Regions from separate parts of the Nesterenkonia sp. DZ6 genome, predicted to be linked through region 2. Evidence: predicted binding sites of a transcription regulator. Region 2 holds the regulator's gene; the other holds the start of a gene.

The links. Region 2 encodes LexA, which represses DNA repair genes until DNA is damaged. Its sites were predicted from a motif close to TCGAACANNTGTTCGA; they were not measured.
Region 1: a site for LexA is predicted at 2,170-2,185, ahead of uvrA (excinuclease ABC subunit UvrA). Genes of this name have one in related genera too.

What each region holds. Positions count from the first base shown of each region.
Region 1 covers NZ_JAJOYW010000001.1:355,561-363,117, forward strand. Annotated here, with positions in the region: gene uvrA (excinuclease ABC subunit UvrA) at 1-2,048, opposite strand, end outside; gene LTH93_RS01635 (HAD hydrolase-like protein) at 2,370-3,218, shown strand; gene LTH93_RS01640 (MBL fold metallo-hydrolase) at 3,224-3,916, shown strand; gene LTH93_RS01645 (DEAD/DEAH box helicase) at 3,895-6,573, shown strand; gene LTH93_RS01650 (alpha/beta fold hydrolase) at 6,570-7,557, shown strand, end outside.
Region 2 covers NZ_JAJOYW010000001.1:601,691-609,247, forward strand. Annotated here, with positions in the region: gene priA (bifunctional 1-(5-phosphoribosyl)-5-((5-phosphoribosylamino)methylideneamino)imidazole-4-carboxamide isomerase/phosphoribosylanthranilate isomerase PriA) at 1-284, opposite strand, end outside; gene hisH (imidazole glycerol phosphate synthase subunit HisH) at 384-1,025, opposite strand; gene hisB (imidazoleglycerol-phosphate dehydratase HisB) at 1,022-1,639, opposite strand; gene LTH93_RS02710 (histidinol-phosphate transaminase) at 1,678-2,817, opposite strand; gene LTH93_RS02715 (LysM peptidoglycan-binding domain-containing protein) at 2,870-3,235, opposite strand; gene lexA (transcriptional repressor LexA) at 3,554-4,273, shown strand; gene LTH93_RS02725 (CapA family protein) at 4,343-5,626, opposite strand; gene LTH93_RS02730 (ATP-dependent DNA helicase) at 5,777-7,557, opposite strand, start outside.

The DNA of each region.
Region 1 (7,557 bases), 250 kb from region 2:
TTCGCCAGCGACTTGTAGAGGATCTCGTTGATCAGCGTGGACTTGCCGGAGCCGGAGACGCCGGTGACGGAGAGGAAGATCCCGAGCGGGATCTCCACGGAGACCTTGTCCAGGTTGTTCTCCTGGGCCTCGATGACCTTGAGCATCCGGGTCTTGTCCACCGGGCGGCGCTGCGCCGGGATCGGGATGCTGCGCCGGCCGGAGAGGTAGTCCCCGGTGATCGAGTGGGTGTTGTCGCGCAGCCCCTGCACGGAGCCGGAGTGCACGATCTCGCCGCCGCGCTCACCGGCGCCGGGTCCGATGTCCACGATCCAGTCGGCCTCGGCGATGGTGTCCTCGTCGTGTTCGACCACGATCAGGGTGTTGCCGAGGTCGCGCAGCCGGGTGAGGGTCTGGATCAGCCGGGCGTTGTCGCGCTGGTGCAGCCCGATGGAGGGCTCGTCCAGGACGTAGAGCACCCCGACCAGGCCGGAGCCGATCTGGGTGGCGAGCCGGATCCGCTGGGCCTCGCCGCCGGAGAGCGTGCCGGCGGCGCGCTCCAGGTTCAGGTAGCTCAGGCCCACGTCGAGCAGGAAGTTCAGCCGGGCCAGGATCTCTTTGAGCACCTGGTCGGCGATGGTGGCGTCGCGGGCGGAGAGCTTCACGGTGGAGAAGAACTCGGCGCACTTGTCCAGCGGGAGCCGGGCGATCTCGGCGATCGAGGCGCCCTGCACGGTGACCGCGAGCGCGGCGGGGTTCAGCCGCTGACCGTTGCAGGCCGGGCAGGGGATCTGGCGCATGTACTGCGCGTAGCGGTCCCGGGCGTTGTCGGACTCCACCTCGAGGTGCTTGCGCGAGATGTAGGAGAGCGCGCCTTCGAACCCGGTGGAGTAGGTGCGTTCGCGGCCGAAGCGGTTGCGGTACTGCACGACGACCTTGTGGTTGCGGCCGTGCAGCAGCGCCTTCTGCACCTTCTTGGGCAGGTCCTTCCAGGGGGTGCGCACCGAGAAGTCCAGCTCATTGGAGAGCGCGGTGATCAGCCGGAGCCAGTAGTCCTTGGAGGCCTTGCCCAGGGCCCAGGGGGCGATGGCGCCGCCCTCGAGCGAGAGGGTGTCATCGGGGATGACCAGGTCGATGTCCACCTCGAGGCTGGAGCCGATGCCGGAGCAGACCTCGCAGGCGCCGAAGGGGTTGTTGAAGGAGAAGGAGCGCGGCTCGATCTCGTCCAGAGCCAGCGGGTGCTCGTTCGGGCAGGCCAGGTTCTCGGAGAAGGGCCGCTGCTTGGGGCCGGTGAGACCTTCGGGGACTTTTTCATTGGTGGGTTCGCCGTCCTCGTCGAGGTCGACCAGGTCGATGACCAGGCGCCCGTCGGCGAGCTTCAGCGCGGTCTCCACCGAGTCGGTGAGCCGCTGGCGCATGCCTTCGCGGATGACGAGCCGGTCGATGATCACTTCGATCTGGTGCTTATAGGTCTTCTCCAGCGTGGGCGGTTCGCTGAGCTGGATGATCTCGCCGTCGACGATGGCGCGCGAGAAGCCTTCGGAGGCGAGGTCGCGGAAGAGGTCCTTGAACTCACCCTTGCGACCGCGGACCACCGGGGCCAGGACCTGGAAGCGGGTCTTCTCGGGGAAGCCGAGGACCTGGTCGACGATCTGCTGCGGGGTCTGGCGTTCGATCTTCTCGCCGCAGGTGGGGCAGTGCGGGATCCCGATCCGGGCCCAGAGCAGGCGCAGGTAGTCGTGGATCTCGGTGACCGTGCCCACGGTGGAGCGGGGGTTCTTGGAGGTGGACTTCTGGTCGATGGAGACCGCCGGGGAGAGGCCTTCGATGAAGTCGATGTCGGGCTTGTCCACCCGGCCGAGGAACTGCCGGGCGTAGGCGGAGAGCGACTCGACGTAGCGGCGCTGGCCCTCGGCGAAGATGGTGTCGAAGGCGAGCGAGGATTTGCCGGAGCCGGAGAGGCCGGTGAACACGATGAACGAGTTGCGCGGCAGCTCGACGGTGACGTCTTTGAGGTTGTGCTCGCGCGCACCCTGGACCACGATCCGGTCGGCTTCGGCATGACCGATCGTCCCGTTGGTGGCGGATTTTCGTCGCGCACCCTCGGCGTAGTAATCGTCCACGGATTCGATGATGGCTGTTTCGGCTGCTCGCTCTGACACGTGATTCAGTGTAGAACCCCTGACCCGTTCGAACAAACGTTCGAAGCCAGGGCGGGGTGGGGGCGGTCCGCCCGTTCGGGACCGGGCGCTCCCTGCGTCGAAAGGCGGATTCTCCGCGCATCTGACCCGGCTTTCGGGCCCAAGTGCTCGGAGATTCGGCCGCTCAGCGCGGGGTGGCATTCATCACCCCGACGACGACGCCACGTCGGTCCATGTCAGAATGGCGCCGTGATCTCTGACTCCCCCGCCGCCCCTGCCACCGCCCGCCCCACCGTTGACTCCCCCGTCGACGTTGCTGACACCTCCGACATCCGGGTGGTGCTCTTCGACCTCGACGGCACCCTGGTCGATCCGGCCGGGGCGATCACCCTCGGCGTCGTCCATGCATTGGGCGTGCACGGGATCGAGATCCCCGATCAGGAGGTGCTGGACTCGTTCGTCGGTCCGCCGCTGGCCACTTCGCTGGCCAGCCTGCCCGGCGTCACCGAGGCGCTGATCCCGTCGATCGTGGAGGAGTACCGGCAGCGCTACCTCGCCGAGGGCATGCAGGCGAGCCGGGTCTACCCGGGGATCGAGGAGCTGCTGCGCACACTCAACGCCGCCGGTGTGGTCTGCGCGGTGGCGACCTCGAAGCCCACCGGACTGGCCGAGCGGCTGCTGAGCATCCAGGGCATTCGCGAGCACTTCGCCGCGGTGCAGGGTTCCCCCGAGGACGAGTCCGTCCCGCACGACGGCAAGGGCCCCATCCTCGGCGCCGCGCTGGAAGCGATCGGCCTGGACCCCGCCGCGGGCCCGCTCAGTGAGACGGCCCCCGACGCCAGGGTGATCATGGTCGGTGACCGGATCTTCGACGTGGACGGCGCCGCAGCCCACGGCCTGCGCTGCATCGGCGTCCGCTGGGGCTACGCCCCCGCCGGAGAGCTGGAAGAAGCCGGGGCGTACCCGATCGTGAGCACCACGGAGCGTCTCGAAGATGCGCTGATCTCGGCCGGGATCCTGAGCCCGGCCAAGCAGCTGGCCTATGCGCCGGGCGACGTCCGCTTCGTGACTCCGCGAGGTCGCCAGACCTTAGACTGAGCCCCATGGCCTCTGACAGTTCTCTGCTCTACGATCTCCCTGCGATCACGCTTCGCCGCATCTCGGTCTCCGAGATGAACAACAACGTGTATCTGCTCACCGCGAAGAAGTCCGGGGTCCAGGTGCTCATCGATGCCGCCGACGACGCCGGGGCCATCCGCGGTCTGCTCGCTGAAGCCGCCCAGGACACGCCCTGCCCGCTGGAGCTGACCGCGGTGCTCACCACGCACTCGCACTGGGATCACATCCGCGCCCTCGAAGAGCTGCTCAACGCCCCGGGGGCCGGAGCTGCAGCAACCTCCGGCCCGGAGTCCGCGGCCGGCGCCGAGGACGCGCCCGCCATCGAGGCCGAGAAGAACGTCACCATCGACCGGCGGCTCAGCCACGGCGAGGTGCTCTCCTACGACGGCGTCGACCTGAACGTGATCCACCTGCGCGGCCACACCCCCGGGTCCATGGCCTTCGTCTACCGGGTCGAAGACGGCCCCACCCACATCTTCACCGGGGACTCGCTCTTCCCCGGCGGCGTCGGGAAGACCTGGTCGGCCGAAGACTTCGCCACGCTGCTCGACGACGTCGAGGCCCGGCTCTTCGCCGACTACGAGGACGACACGATCATCCACCCCGGCCACGGCGACCCCACGACGTTGGGCGCCGAACGCGCCCAGCTCCCCGCATGGCGGGAACGCGGCTGGTGAGCGCCGTGACCGCCGCCAAGCGGCTGCACAAGCTGGAAACCTCCGCCGAAGGCGAAGGCCCCGCCGGACCGGAGGAGCTCTACGCGGCCTTCGAAGCCTGGACCCAGACCCAGGGGCTCACCCTCTACCCCGCCCAGCAGGACGCCATCCTGGAGCTGGCCGACGGCCAGCACGTCATCATGGCCACCCCCACCGGCTCAGGCAAGTCCCTGGTCGCGACCGCGGCGCACTTCTTCGCGCTCTCCCGCGGCGAGCGCAGCGTCTACACCGCCCCGATCAAGGCGCTTGTCTCGGAGAAGTTCTTCTCCCTGGTGGAGATCTTCGGCGCCGAGAACGTCGGGATGGTCACCGGTGACTCCTCGGTCAACGCGGGCGCCCCGATCGTGTGCTGCACCGCGGAGATCCTCGCCAATGAGGCGCTGCGCGACGGCCGCGACGCCAACGTCGGCCCGGTCATCATGGACGAGTTCCACTTCTACGCCGATCCGCAGCGCGGCTGGGCCTGGCAGGTCCCGCTGCTGGAGCTCACCGGTCGCGCGGAACCCGGCACCCCGGGCCACGGCGCCGCCGGCAGCCGGGCGCAGTTCCTGCTGATGTCCGCCACCCTGGGCGACACCTCCCGGTTCGAGGCTCGGCTCAGTGCAGGGACCGGGCGCGACGTCGTCACGGTCTCCAGCGCCGAACGTCCGGTGCCGCTGAGCTATGAGTACTCCACCACCGCGCTGCAGACCAAGCTCGAGGAGCTGGTCACCACGCACCAGGCCCCGGTCTACGTGGTGCACTTCTCGCAGCGGGAGGCGGCCGAGCGCGCCGTCGGCCTGGCCTCGCTCAACGTGGTCTCCAAGGGTGAGCGTGAGGCGATCCGGGTGAAGCTGGAGACCTTCCGCTTCGCCAAGGGGTTCGGCAAGACGCTGAACCGGCTGCTCCGCGCCGGAATCGGGGTCCACCACGCCGGCATGCTGCCCAAATACCGCCGGCTGGTCGAGCAGCTGGCCCAGCAGGGGCTGCTGAAGGTCATCTGCGGCACCGACACCCTCGGGGTCGGGATCAACGTGCCGATCCGCACGGTGCTGCTGACCGCGCTGAGCAAATACGACGGCACCCGCACCCGGCAGCTCAACGCGCGGGAGTTCCATCAGATCGCCGGGCGCGCCGGCCGGGCCGGCTTCGACACCCACGGCACCGTGGTGGTCCAGGCGCCGGAGCACGTGATCGAGAACAACGCCTCGATCGAGAAGGCCCGCGCCAAGCACGGCGATGATGAGAAGAAGGTCTCCCAGGCGATCCGCTCGGCCGGGAAGAAGAAGCCCCGCGACGGGTTCGTCTCCTGGAGCGACAAGACCTTCGAGCGGATCATCACCGCCACCCCGGAGCCGATGGTCTCGCGGATGAAGGTCAGCTACTCGATGGTGCTGCACCTGCTGGAGCGGCCCGAGGACCCGATCCGGGCGATGCGCCGGATGATCCTCGCCGCCGATGAGACCCCGGCCCGGAAGGCCCAGCTGCAGCGGCAGGGGCTGCAGATCCTGCGCGAGCTGCTCACCGCCGGGGTGCTGGAGCGCCTGGAACGTCCCGATGAGGACGGCCGCACCGTGGACCTGACCCTGGACCTGCAGGACAACTTCGCGCTGAACCAGCCGCTGGCGCCCTTCGCGGTGGCCGCGGTGGAGCTGCTCGACACCGAGTCCGAGTCCTATGCCCACGATGTGATCAGCGTGATCGAGTCCATCCTGGAGACCCCGCACCAGATCACCGGCGCCCAGGTGAAGCAGCTGAAGTCGGAGAAGATCGGCGAGCTCAAGGCCGATGGCGTGGAGTATGTGGACCGGATGCGGATCCTCGACGAGCTCACCCACCCGCAGCCGCTCGCCGAGCTGCTGACCCAGCAGTTCGAGATCTACCGCACCGGCGCACCCTGGGTCTCCGACTATGCGCTGCAGCCGAAATCGGTGGTCCGCGACATGCTCGAGCGGGCCTTCGACTTCACCACGATGGTGAATCACTACCAGATCGCCCGCTCCGAGGGAGTGCTGCTGCGCTACCTCAGCGACGCCTATAAGGCGCTGAAGCAGACGGTCCCGGAGAACCGGCTCACCGAGGAGCTCGAAGACCTGCTCGCCTGGCTCGGCGAAGTGGTCAGACAGACCGACAGCTCGTTGCTGGAGGAATGGGAACGGCTGCAGGCCGGCGATGACCCGGAGAAGCTGGCCGAGCTCGCCGCCATGGAGGCCGACATCTCCGCGCTGGATCACCCGGACCGGGTCACCTCCAATGCGCGGGCCTTCAAGGTCATGGTGCGCAATGCCCTGTTCCTGCGCGCAGAGCTCTTCGCCCAGGAGAAGGAGGCGAAGCTCGCCGAGCTCGATGCCGAGCACGGCTGGGACAAGGACCGCTGGGGTCAGGCGCTGGACGCCTACTTCAACATCTACGAGGACCTCTACACCGATGCCCAGTCCCGCGGGCCCAGCCTCGTGCGGATCGACGTCTCCCCGAAGGACACCCCGGACCCGGAGCGCCGCTACTGGCGGGCCGTGCAGGTCCTGGACGATCCGGACTCCCACCACGACTGGGGCATCCACGCCTGGATCGACCTCACCGCCTCTGATGAGACCGGGGCCCCCGTGGTGATCATGGACCGGGTCGGCGAACTGGGATGATCAGGGCTGGGATCAGCGCCGCCGGTTCAGGAACACCTGAGGCCAGTACCGCAGGGGCGACGTCCACGCTGATTGACGGCACCCAGATCACCGATCACTGGCTCGATGTGCCGTTAGACCACCAAGCGCCGCTGGAGCACCGGGCGCCCGGGGCTGAGCGGATCCGGATCTACGCCCGGGAGTTCATCGCCGCGGAGGCCTCCGCGCAGGGCCGGGAACATGTGGAGTCACTCCCCTGGCTGCTGTTCCTGCAGGGCGGCCCCGGCGGGAAGGGCACCCGGCCGGCCAAGCTCGGCGGCTGGATGTCCGAGGCCGGAGCCAAGTTCCGGATCCTGATGCTGGATCAACGCGGCACCGGACTCTCCGCCCCGCTCACCCGGCACTCCCTCGCCGCCCGGGGCGACGCCGCCGCCCAGGCTGCCCATATGCGCCATTTCCGTGCCGATTCGATCGTGAAGGACGCCGAGGCGTTCCGGCGGGCGCTGGGGCTGACGTCCTGGAGCGTGCTGGGTCAGAGCTTCGGCGGATTCACCACGCTGAGCTATCTCTCCTTCGCTCACGCTTCCCTGGACCGGGCGCTGATCACCGGCGGCCTGGCGCCGCTCACGGGTCACGCGGACCGGGTCTACCGGGCCACCTACGCCAAGATGCGGGCGCGGAACTATGAGCACTTCGACCGGTTCCCCCAAGACCGCGAAATCCTGGACGCGGTCTTCGCTCACCTGCGCACCCACCAGGTGCAGCTGCTCGACGGGTCCGCGCTGACCCCTGCCCGGTTCCAGCTGGTCGGGATGCTGCTGGGCGGCAATGCCCGCGCCGATTCGCTGCACTACCTGCTCGAAGAAGCGTTCACCGGGCCTGAGCAGACCGAGCTCTCAGACACCTTCCTCGCAGCGGTGGGCCAGCAGCTCTCCTTCGCCGCGAACCCGATGTACGCGGTGATGCATGAATCCATCTACGGCCAGCCCGCCAAGGTCACCGACG
Region 2 (7,557 bases):
CGGATGCCGCCGGAGAGTTCGATCTTCACACCGAGCTCCTTGACCACGCGGGCCATGATGTCGCGGTTGTCGCCGCGGCCGAAGGCGGCGTCGAGGTCCACCAGGTGGATCCACTCGGCGCCCTGCTGCTGCCAGTTCAGGGCAGCTTCCAGCGGATCCCCGTAGCCGGTCTCAGATCCGGCCTCTCCCTGGACCAGTCGCACGGCCTGGCCGTCGGCCACGTCGACGGCGGGCAGCAGCTCCAGGGCGGGAACGGTGGCAGTGGGCGCGGAGGGCTCAGTCATGGATCTACTTTCGGCTGGATGTACGGCTGGTCGGAATGTCTGGCTGGGTGGGTCAGGTTCTCGGGCGGCGGACCCTCAGGTCACGCCGAAGGACAGCGGTCAGAGGCTCAGGATCCAGTTGCGCAGCAGCTGCATCCCCGCGTCACCGGACTTCTCCGGGTGGAACTGGGTGGCCGAGAGCGGACCGTTCTCCACCGCGGCGATGAAGTCGGCGCCGTGGTGGCTCCAGGTGACCTTCGGTGGGTTCATGGTCTCGATGGACTGATCGAAGTCCCAGGACTGCACGGCGTAGGAGTGCACGAAGTAGAACCGCTCATCCCTGAGCCCGTCGAAGAGCACGCTGTCCTCGGGCGGACGCACGGTGTTCCAGCCCATATGCGGGACCACGGCATCTTCGGGCAGGGCTGTGACCTCACCGGGCCACTCCCCCAGGCCTTCGGCGGGAATGCCGTGTTCGACTCCGCGGTCGAACATCACCTGATGCCCGACGCAGATGCCGAGCACCGGGCGGGACCCGGCGATCCGGCGGCCGATCCAGCGGGGTCCGTCGATCTCACGCAGCGCAGCCATCACCGCCGCGAAGGCGCCCACACCGGGCACCACCAGCCCGGAGGCGTTGAGCACCGCGTCGGTGTCTTTGGTCAGAATCACGTCCGCGCCGGCGCGCTCAAGCGCACGGACCGCGGAGTGGGTGTTGCCGGAGCCGTAGTCCAGGACGACGACGTCGGGCTTGCCGGTCACAGGGCACCCTTGGTGGAGGGGATCTCGTCGGTGCGCGGGTCGGACTCCACTGCTTCGCGCAGCGCGCGGGCGAAGGCCTTGAACTGGGCCTCGGCGATGTGGTGCGGGTCGCGTCCGCCGAGCAGGGTCATGTGCAGGCAGATCCCGGAGTGGTACGTGATCGCCTCGAAGACATGGCGGGTCATGGAACCGGTGAAGTGCCCACCGATGAGGTGGTACTGCTGACCCTCGGGCTCCCCGGAGTGGACCAGATAGGGCCTGCCGGAGACATCGACCACGGCCTGGGCGAGCGCCTCATCCAGCGGGATGGTGGCATTGCCGAATCGTCGGATGCCCCGCTTGTCTCCCAGGGCGACGCGCAAGACCTCGCCGAGCACGATGGCGGTGTCCTCGACCGTGTGGTGCACGTCGATGTGGGTGTCGCCGGAGGCTTCGACGTCGAGGTCGATGAGGGAGTGCCGGGACAGTGCGGTGAGCATGTGGTCATAGAACGGCACACCGGTGCTGATGTTCGAGGTGCCGGTCCCGTCGAGGTCCATCCGGACCTTGACGCTGGACTCGCTGGTGACACGTTCCATCTGGGCGATGCGCCCGGAGATCAATTCTGCTCCCATAACTCCTGCTTGGTGGTGGGGTACGCCAACGCTTCAGTCTACGCGGTGGTGCTGGTGATGAATCGCTGCAGCGAGGCCAGGAAGTCGCCGGTCTCCTCCTCGGTGCCGGCGGTCACGCGCAGATGCCCGGGGATGCCGACGTCACGGATCAGGATCCCGTCCTCGAGCAGGTGCTGCCAGGCGGCCTTCTCGTCGGTGAGGCCGCCGAAGAAGACGAAGTTGGCGTCCGACGGCGCCGGGTGCAGACCCATCTGCCCCAGCGCGGTGACGATCCTGTCGCGCTGTTCCTTGATCCGTTCCACATTGGCCATCAGGGTTCTCGAGTGGTCCAGGGCGGCGACGGCGGTCGCCTGCGTCACCGCGGAGAGGTGGTACGGCAGCCGCACCAGTCGCATGGCGTCGGTGACCTCGGGGGCCGCGGCCAGGTAGCCCAGTCGGCCACCCGCCAGCGCGAAGGCCTTGCTCATGGTGCGCGAGACGATCAGCCGTTCCCGCCCGGGCAGCAGCGCCAGCGCCGAGCCGGTTCCGGACTGGCGGAACTCGCCGTAGGCCTCGTCCACCACGACCATGGTCTGAGATTCCTCGGCGGCGGCATAGGCGGCCTCCACGGTCTCCAGCGAGAGTGCGGTGCCGGTGGGGTTGTTCGGCGAACACAGGATCACCACGTGGGGACGGTGCTCACGGATCTGCGCGGCGACGTCGTCAGGGGTCTGGGTGAAGTCAGCCGCGCGGGTGCCGGCGATGTACTCGCTGTAGGTTCCGCGGGCGTAGAGCGGGTACATCGAGTAGGTCGGCGGGAAGGAGAGCACCGAGCGGCCCGGGCCGGCAAAGGCCTGCAGGATGTGCTGCATGATCTCGTTGGAGCCGTTGGCGGCCCAGATGTGCTCGGCCGTCAGCTCGGCCGGCTCTCCCTCGGAGGCGAGGTCTCGGTTCAGGTATTCGGCGAGCTTCTGTCGCAGGACCGAGAACTCGCGGTCCGGGTAGCGATTGAGCTGGGCGGCCGCGGCGCGGACCTCTTTGCCGATGGCATCGACCACATCGGCCGGAACGTCATAGGTGGTCTCGTTGACATTGAGCATCGCCTTCACGCTCAGCTGCGGGGCTCCGTAGGGTTCTTGACCCTGGAGCTCCTCGCGCAGCGGCAGTCGGGACAGGTTCCTGGCACGGGATGAAGTCACCGGGACATTCTAGCCGGGTGATGCGCACCGACTTCAGCTTCCCGCGGTCTGCTCAGTCTCGTGGGACGAACAGTTCCTGGCCCGGGGTGAGCTCGGAGCCGTTGAGACCGTTGAGCTCAGCGATCTGCCCGATGAGGACCTGGGCGTGCTCCTCGGAGTCCACGGAGGCCGCGACGCTCCACAGCGTGTCCCCCGCGCCGACCGTGACCACCTGTGCGTCCACGCCTGGGACGTCGCCCGAGGAGGCCTGCGCCTGGTTCAGCAGCGAGGTGGCCAGCATGAGCGCACCCAACAGTGCGACCGCCAGGACTGCCAACGCGGGCAGGCCCAACAGGAGGAAGCGACCGCGGCGAGTGAGGTGCACTGCCGGAGCCGGTGCGGAGTCAACAGGTGCAAGTGCAAGCGGTGCTGTACTCATGGGGAAGAACCTCTCATTCGAACGTGTGTACTATTTCTAGCACATAGTTTCGAATCTTGACCAGACTCGCCGCAGAATCAATGGAATCTCTCTACGATTTCGAGTAACCTGAGCGCCAAGTTCGAAGTGATCTTCGAAGCGAATCTCACGGTGAACAGTCCACCAGCAGGGTCTGACATGGATGCTGACACGGGTCCCGGCGGGGTCAGCCCCGCTTCGGTACAGGGTCGAATCTCGGTCCGCTCGGAGCTCGGTCCGCTCGGGTCCGGCACTGCTTCATCGGGACGCAGAACGCTCAGCACAACTACGGAGGCAGCAATGGCGCGGAACACCAGGGACTCATCGGCAGCGCCGCGACTGACGGATCGGCAGCGGCAGATCGTCGATGTCATCCAGGAGTCGCTGGCCGAGCGCAGCTACCCTCCCTCCATGCGTGAGATCGGCGACGCCTGCGGGCTGGCCTCACTCTCCTCGGTGACTCACCAGCTGGCGCGGCTCCAGGAGCTGGGCTACCTCAGACGGGTGCCCGGGCGACCGCGCGCCATGGAGGTGCTGCGTGACTCTGCCGGCGCCCCCGTGCTCAGCGAACAGGCCCAGGAGGCCGAATCTGCGGCACGTGACGCAGTGGTGGAGCTGCAGGGCTACCGCACCCAGTCCGACAGCCGGATCTCTGAGATTCCCATGGTGGGTCAGATCGCGGCCGGTGGACCGATCCTGGCCGATCAGCAGGTCGAAGACATCATGCCGCTGCCGCGGCAGCTCACCGGCGAGGGCGAGCTGTTCATGCTTCAGGTCCGCGGTGACTCCATGATCGAGGCCGGCATCTTCGAAGGCGACTGGGTCGTGGTGCGTCGGCAGAACACCGCAGAGAACGGCGACATCGTCGCCGCCCTGCTCGATGACGAGGCGACCGTGAAGACGCTCAAGCGCCGCGACGGCCACGTCTGGCTGCTCCCGCAGAACCGGCAGTATGAGCCGATCCTCGGCGACGAGTCCACCATCATGGGCAAGGTCGTCACGGTGCTGCGCAGCCTCTGAGGCAGCTGCAGGTCCCCCACACACGCCGCGGTGCCCCCAGCTCTTCCCGGCCCTCCGAGACCCGGCGTCCTAGTCCCGGCGCGGCACCACCGTGGGTTCCTCCCCCGTGGGTGACGGTGAATCCTCGCGGAGCTCCTGCTCCGTCATGACGTCGAGGACCCGCGACCACCGGTCTTCAACGGTTTCCGCGCTGAGTTCGACCCCAGGCGGAATGTTCCCCTCGGCGAGGTCGCGCAGTGGCCAGATCCCTCGGTGAGGCTCATCATCGGTCGGGCCGCGATCCACGGTGACGGGCAGCCAGTCCATGGAGATGACCTCGGCGTCCTCGTCGCTGACCTCGACCGTTGCGTAGACCACTGTTCCGCTGGCAGTTTCTGGGATGCAACAGGCCTCGTCCTGGTTGGAGAGGAAATTGCCCATGGACCACACCACCCACATGCCCTCACCTGACGGGCCGCCCTCGAGGTGTTCCAGCGGCTGGGGCGTGTGCGAATGGCTGCCGAACACCACGTCGATCTCACCACCGGCTGCCAGCTGCTCGCCATAGTCCCGCTGCTCTTCAGCGGGCTGGTGGACATACTCCTCACCCCAGTGCACAGAGGCGACGACGACGTCGGCGCCGTCCTCGCGCGCCTGGGCCGCCTGGTCTGTGAGCTCCTCGGGAGTGACATCGGCGACGCGCCACAGTTCATCCTCCGGCGGTGGATATGCCTGGTTGTGGAGCATGGTGGTGGCCACATGCGCCACCGTCACCTCTTGTCCGCCGCGTTCCAGCGTGTAGAGCTGGGGCTGGGCGGCTTCGGCTTCAGTTCGCGCGGTTCCCGCATGTCCCAGGCCAGCGTCGTCGAAGACGTCGAGCGTGCGCTCCTGCCCGGCCGTTCCCTGGTCGAAGGAATGGTTGTTTGCTGTGGAGCAGCCGTGGAAACCCACCGAGGCGAGATCCCCGGCGAGTTCCGGCGGGGCCGCGAACACCGGATAACCGGCCGGCTCCACACCCTCTGGGGCGATCGGCACCTCCAGCCCGCACAGGGCAAGATCAGCACCACTGATGAGATCTTCAACCCCGCCCATCAGCGGCGCAAACGAGTAGTCTGCGCCGTCGGCGAGCGCAGCTGCCTCGTCAATGATGGGGCCATGGAGAAGCATGTCCCCCGTGCCGGCGATGGTGAACTGCTCCGGCTGAGGTTCGTCAGTCTCCGCCTGGTCGGCTTCATCGTCGTCGATGTCGGGCCGCGCGGTGTCAGTATCGCTGTGCGCATCGGTCGGCACAGCGGGCGCGGCGTCGTCATCCCCAACGCCTTCGGCGCAGCCGGCCAGGGTGAGCGCTGCCGCCAGCACCCAGAAGCAGGTCATGGGGCCTGAGCCTGTGGTGCGTCTTGGATCCGACATCGTCTGTGAGCCTCCCGTGGTCACCCATCATGTGGGATTGATTCTCTTCTGCAGCCTCACCCGGGAAGCGCACTGAGCCCAGCTCGCAGCACCCGACTCACCTCACAGGTCGAGCTAGCCGTCTGACTCGGCCAGCCGGGCCAGCGCCCCGCGGGCCAGATCCCCGTTGACGGTGGGCCAGAAATCTGGCATCGATTGCTTCAGGAAGCCGCCGTAACGCGCATTGGCCAGGCGTGAGTCCAATATGGCCAGCACCCCCTTGTCCTCCGAGGTGCGGATCAGCCGTCCAGCACCCTGGGCCAGCCGGGTGGCGGCGTGGGTGGCAGCGACCTGCATGAACCCGTTGCCGCCATGCTTGGTGACCTCCTGGCTGCGCGCACTGACCAGTGGATCATCCGGTCGTGGGAACGGGATCCGGTCGATGGCCACCAGCCGGCAGGACCGGCCGGGCACATCCACGCCCTGCCAGAGGCTCATGGTGCCGAACAGGCAGGTCTCCTCATCCTCAGCGAAGGCGCGCACCAGCGCGGACATCGTCGAGTCGCCCTGGCAGAGGATAGGGATATCAAGGCGCTGCCGCAGATCCTCGGCCGCCTCCTCGGCGGCGCGGCGAGAGGAGAACAGCGCGAGGGTCGCACCCTTGGAGGCCTCGATGAGACCGGCCAGCTCATCACGCTGGGCCTGGGCGGTCTTCATCGACGGCGGCGGCAGGTGCTTGGCCACATAGAGCACCCCCTGTTTGGGGTAGTCGAAGGGGCTGCCCACATCCACGGCGTCCCAGGCCGGGGCCTTCTCCCCCGCCAGGCCCAGTGACCCGGCCACGGGGTCGAAGCTGTCGCCGATGGTCAGCGTCGCGGAGGTCAGCACCACGGTGCGATCACCGAAGAGGCCTTCACGCAGCCGCCCGGCCACCGAGGTGGGTGCGACGTAGATGAGTGGGGACTCATCCAGATCTGCCTCCTGGTAGCCCCGACCCGGCACGAACGCTCCGGGCCTGTTGAGCCAGACCACGTCGGGGGTGTCCGGGGAGTCCAGGATCCGGTTGGCGGTGTCGAGCACGGCCTGCATCCGGGACCTGGCGGTGCTGCGCCCGGGATCGGCCTCGGCGTCACCGGTCGGCTTCGAGTCCGAAAGTGCGGTCCGTGCGGCGTTGCGGGCCAGCTCGACCGCCTCGCGCTGCTGCGGGTTCAGGCCGCGCGCGAGCAGGCCCGAGTCGATCCGGTGGAAGGCCGCCTCCACGGCGACCGCGGAGCTCTGCAGCGCTTCGACGTTGATGGCGGTGTGCCGCCGAGCGGAGGAGGCCGCGGCCTTGATCATCTGTGCGGAGAGCTGCGCGGTCACCGCGGAGGTCACCCGGTCGGCCAGTTCATGGGCCTCATCGACGATGACGGCGTCATGGTCCGGCAGCACGTCGAGCCCCTCGAAGGCATCAATGGCCAGCATGGCGTGATTCGTGATCACCAGGTCGGCGTCCTTGGCCTTCTCCCGGGCTCGCTCGGAGAAGCACTCTGCCGCCATCGGGCATTTGCGCGGGCCGATGCAGTCCACCGCGTTCACCGAGATCTGCCGCCAGGCCCGGTCGGTCACCCCGTTGGGCAGGTCATCCCGGTCCCCGGTCTCGGTGACCTCGGCCCACTCGCGCAGCGCCACGATCTCCTTGCCCAGCTGAGAGCCGGGTTCGAAGGCGGTGACCCCGCCGGTGGGTTCGTCGGCGAAGGCGAAGAGCGCCTGTTCGTCGTCGTCCTCGGGGAAGCCGCCGTCCATCTTGTGCTTGCAGGCGTAGTTCGCGCGGCCTTTGACCAGGGCCACGTCGACCGGTCGGTCCACGTGCTCGGCGATGTTCTCCAGCAGGCGCGGAAGATCACGGCCCATGATCTGGGCCTGAAGCGCCAGCG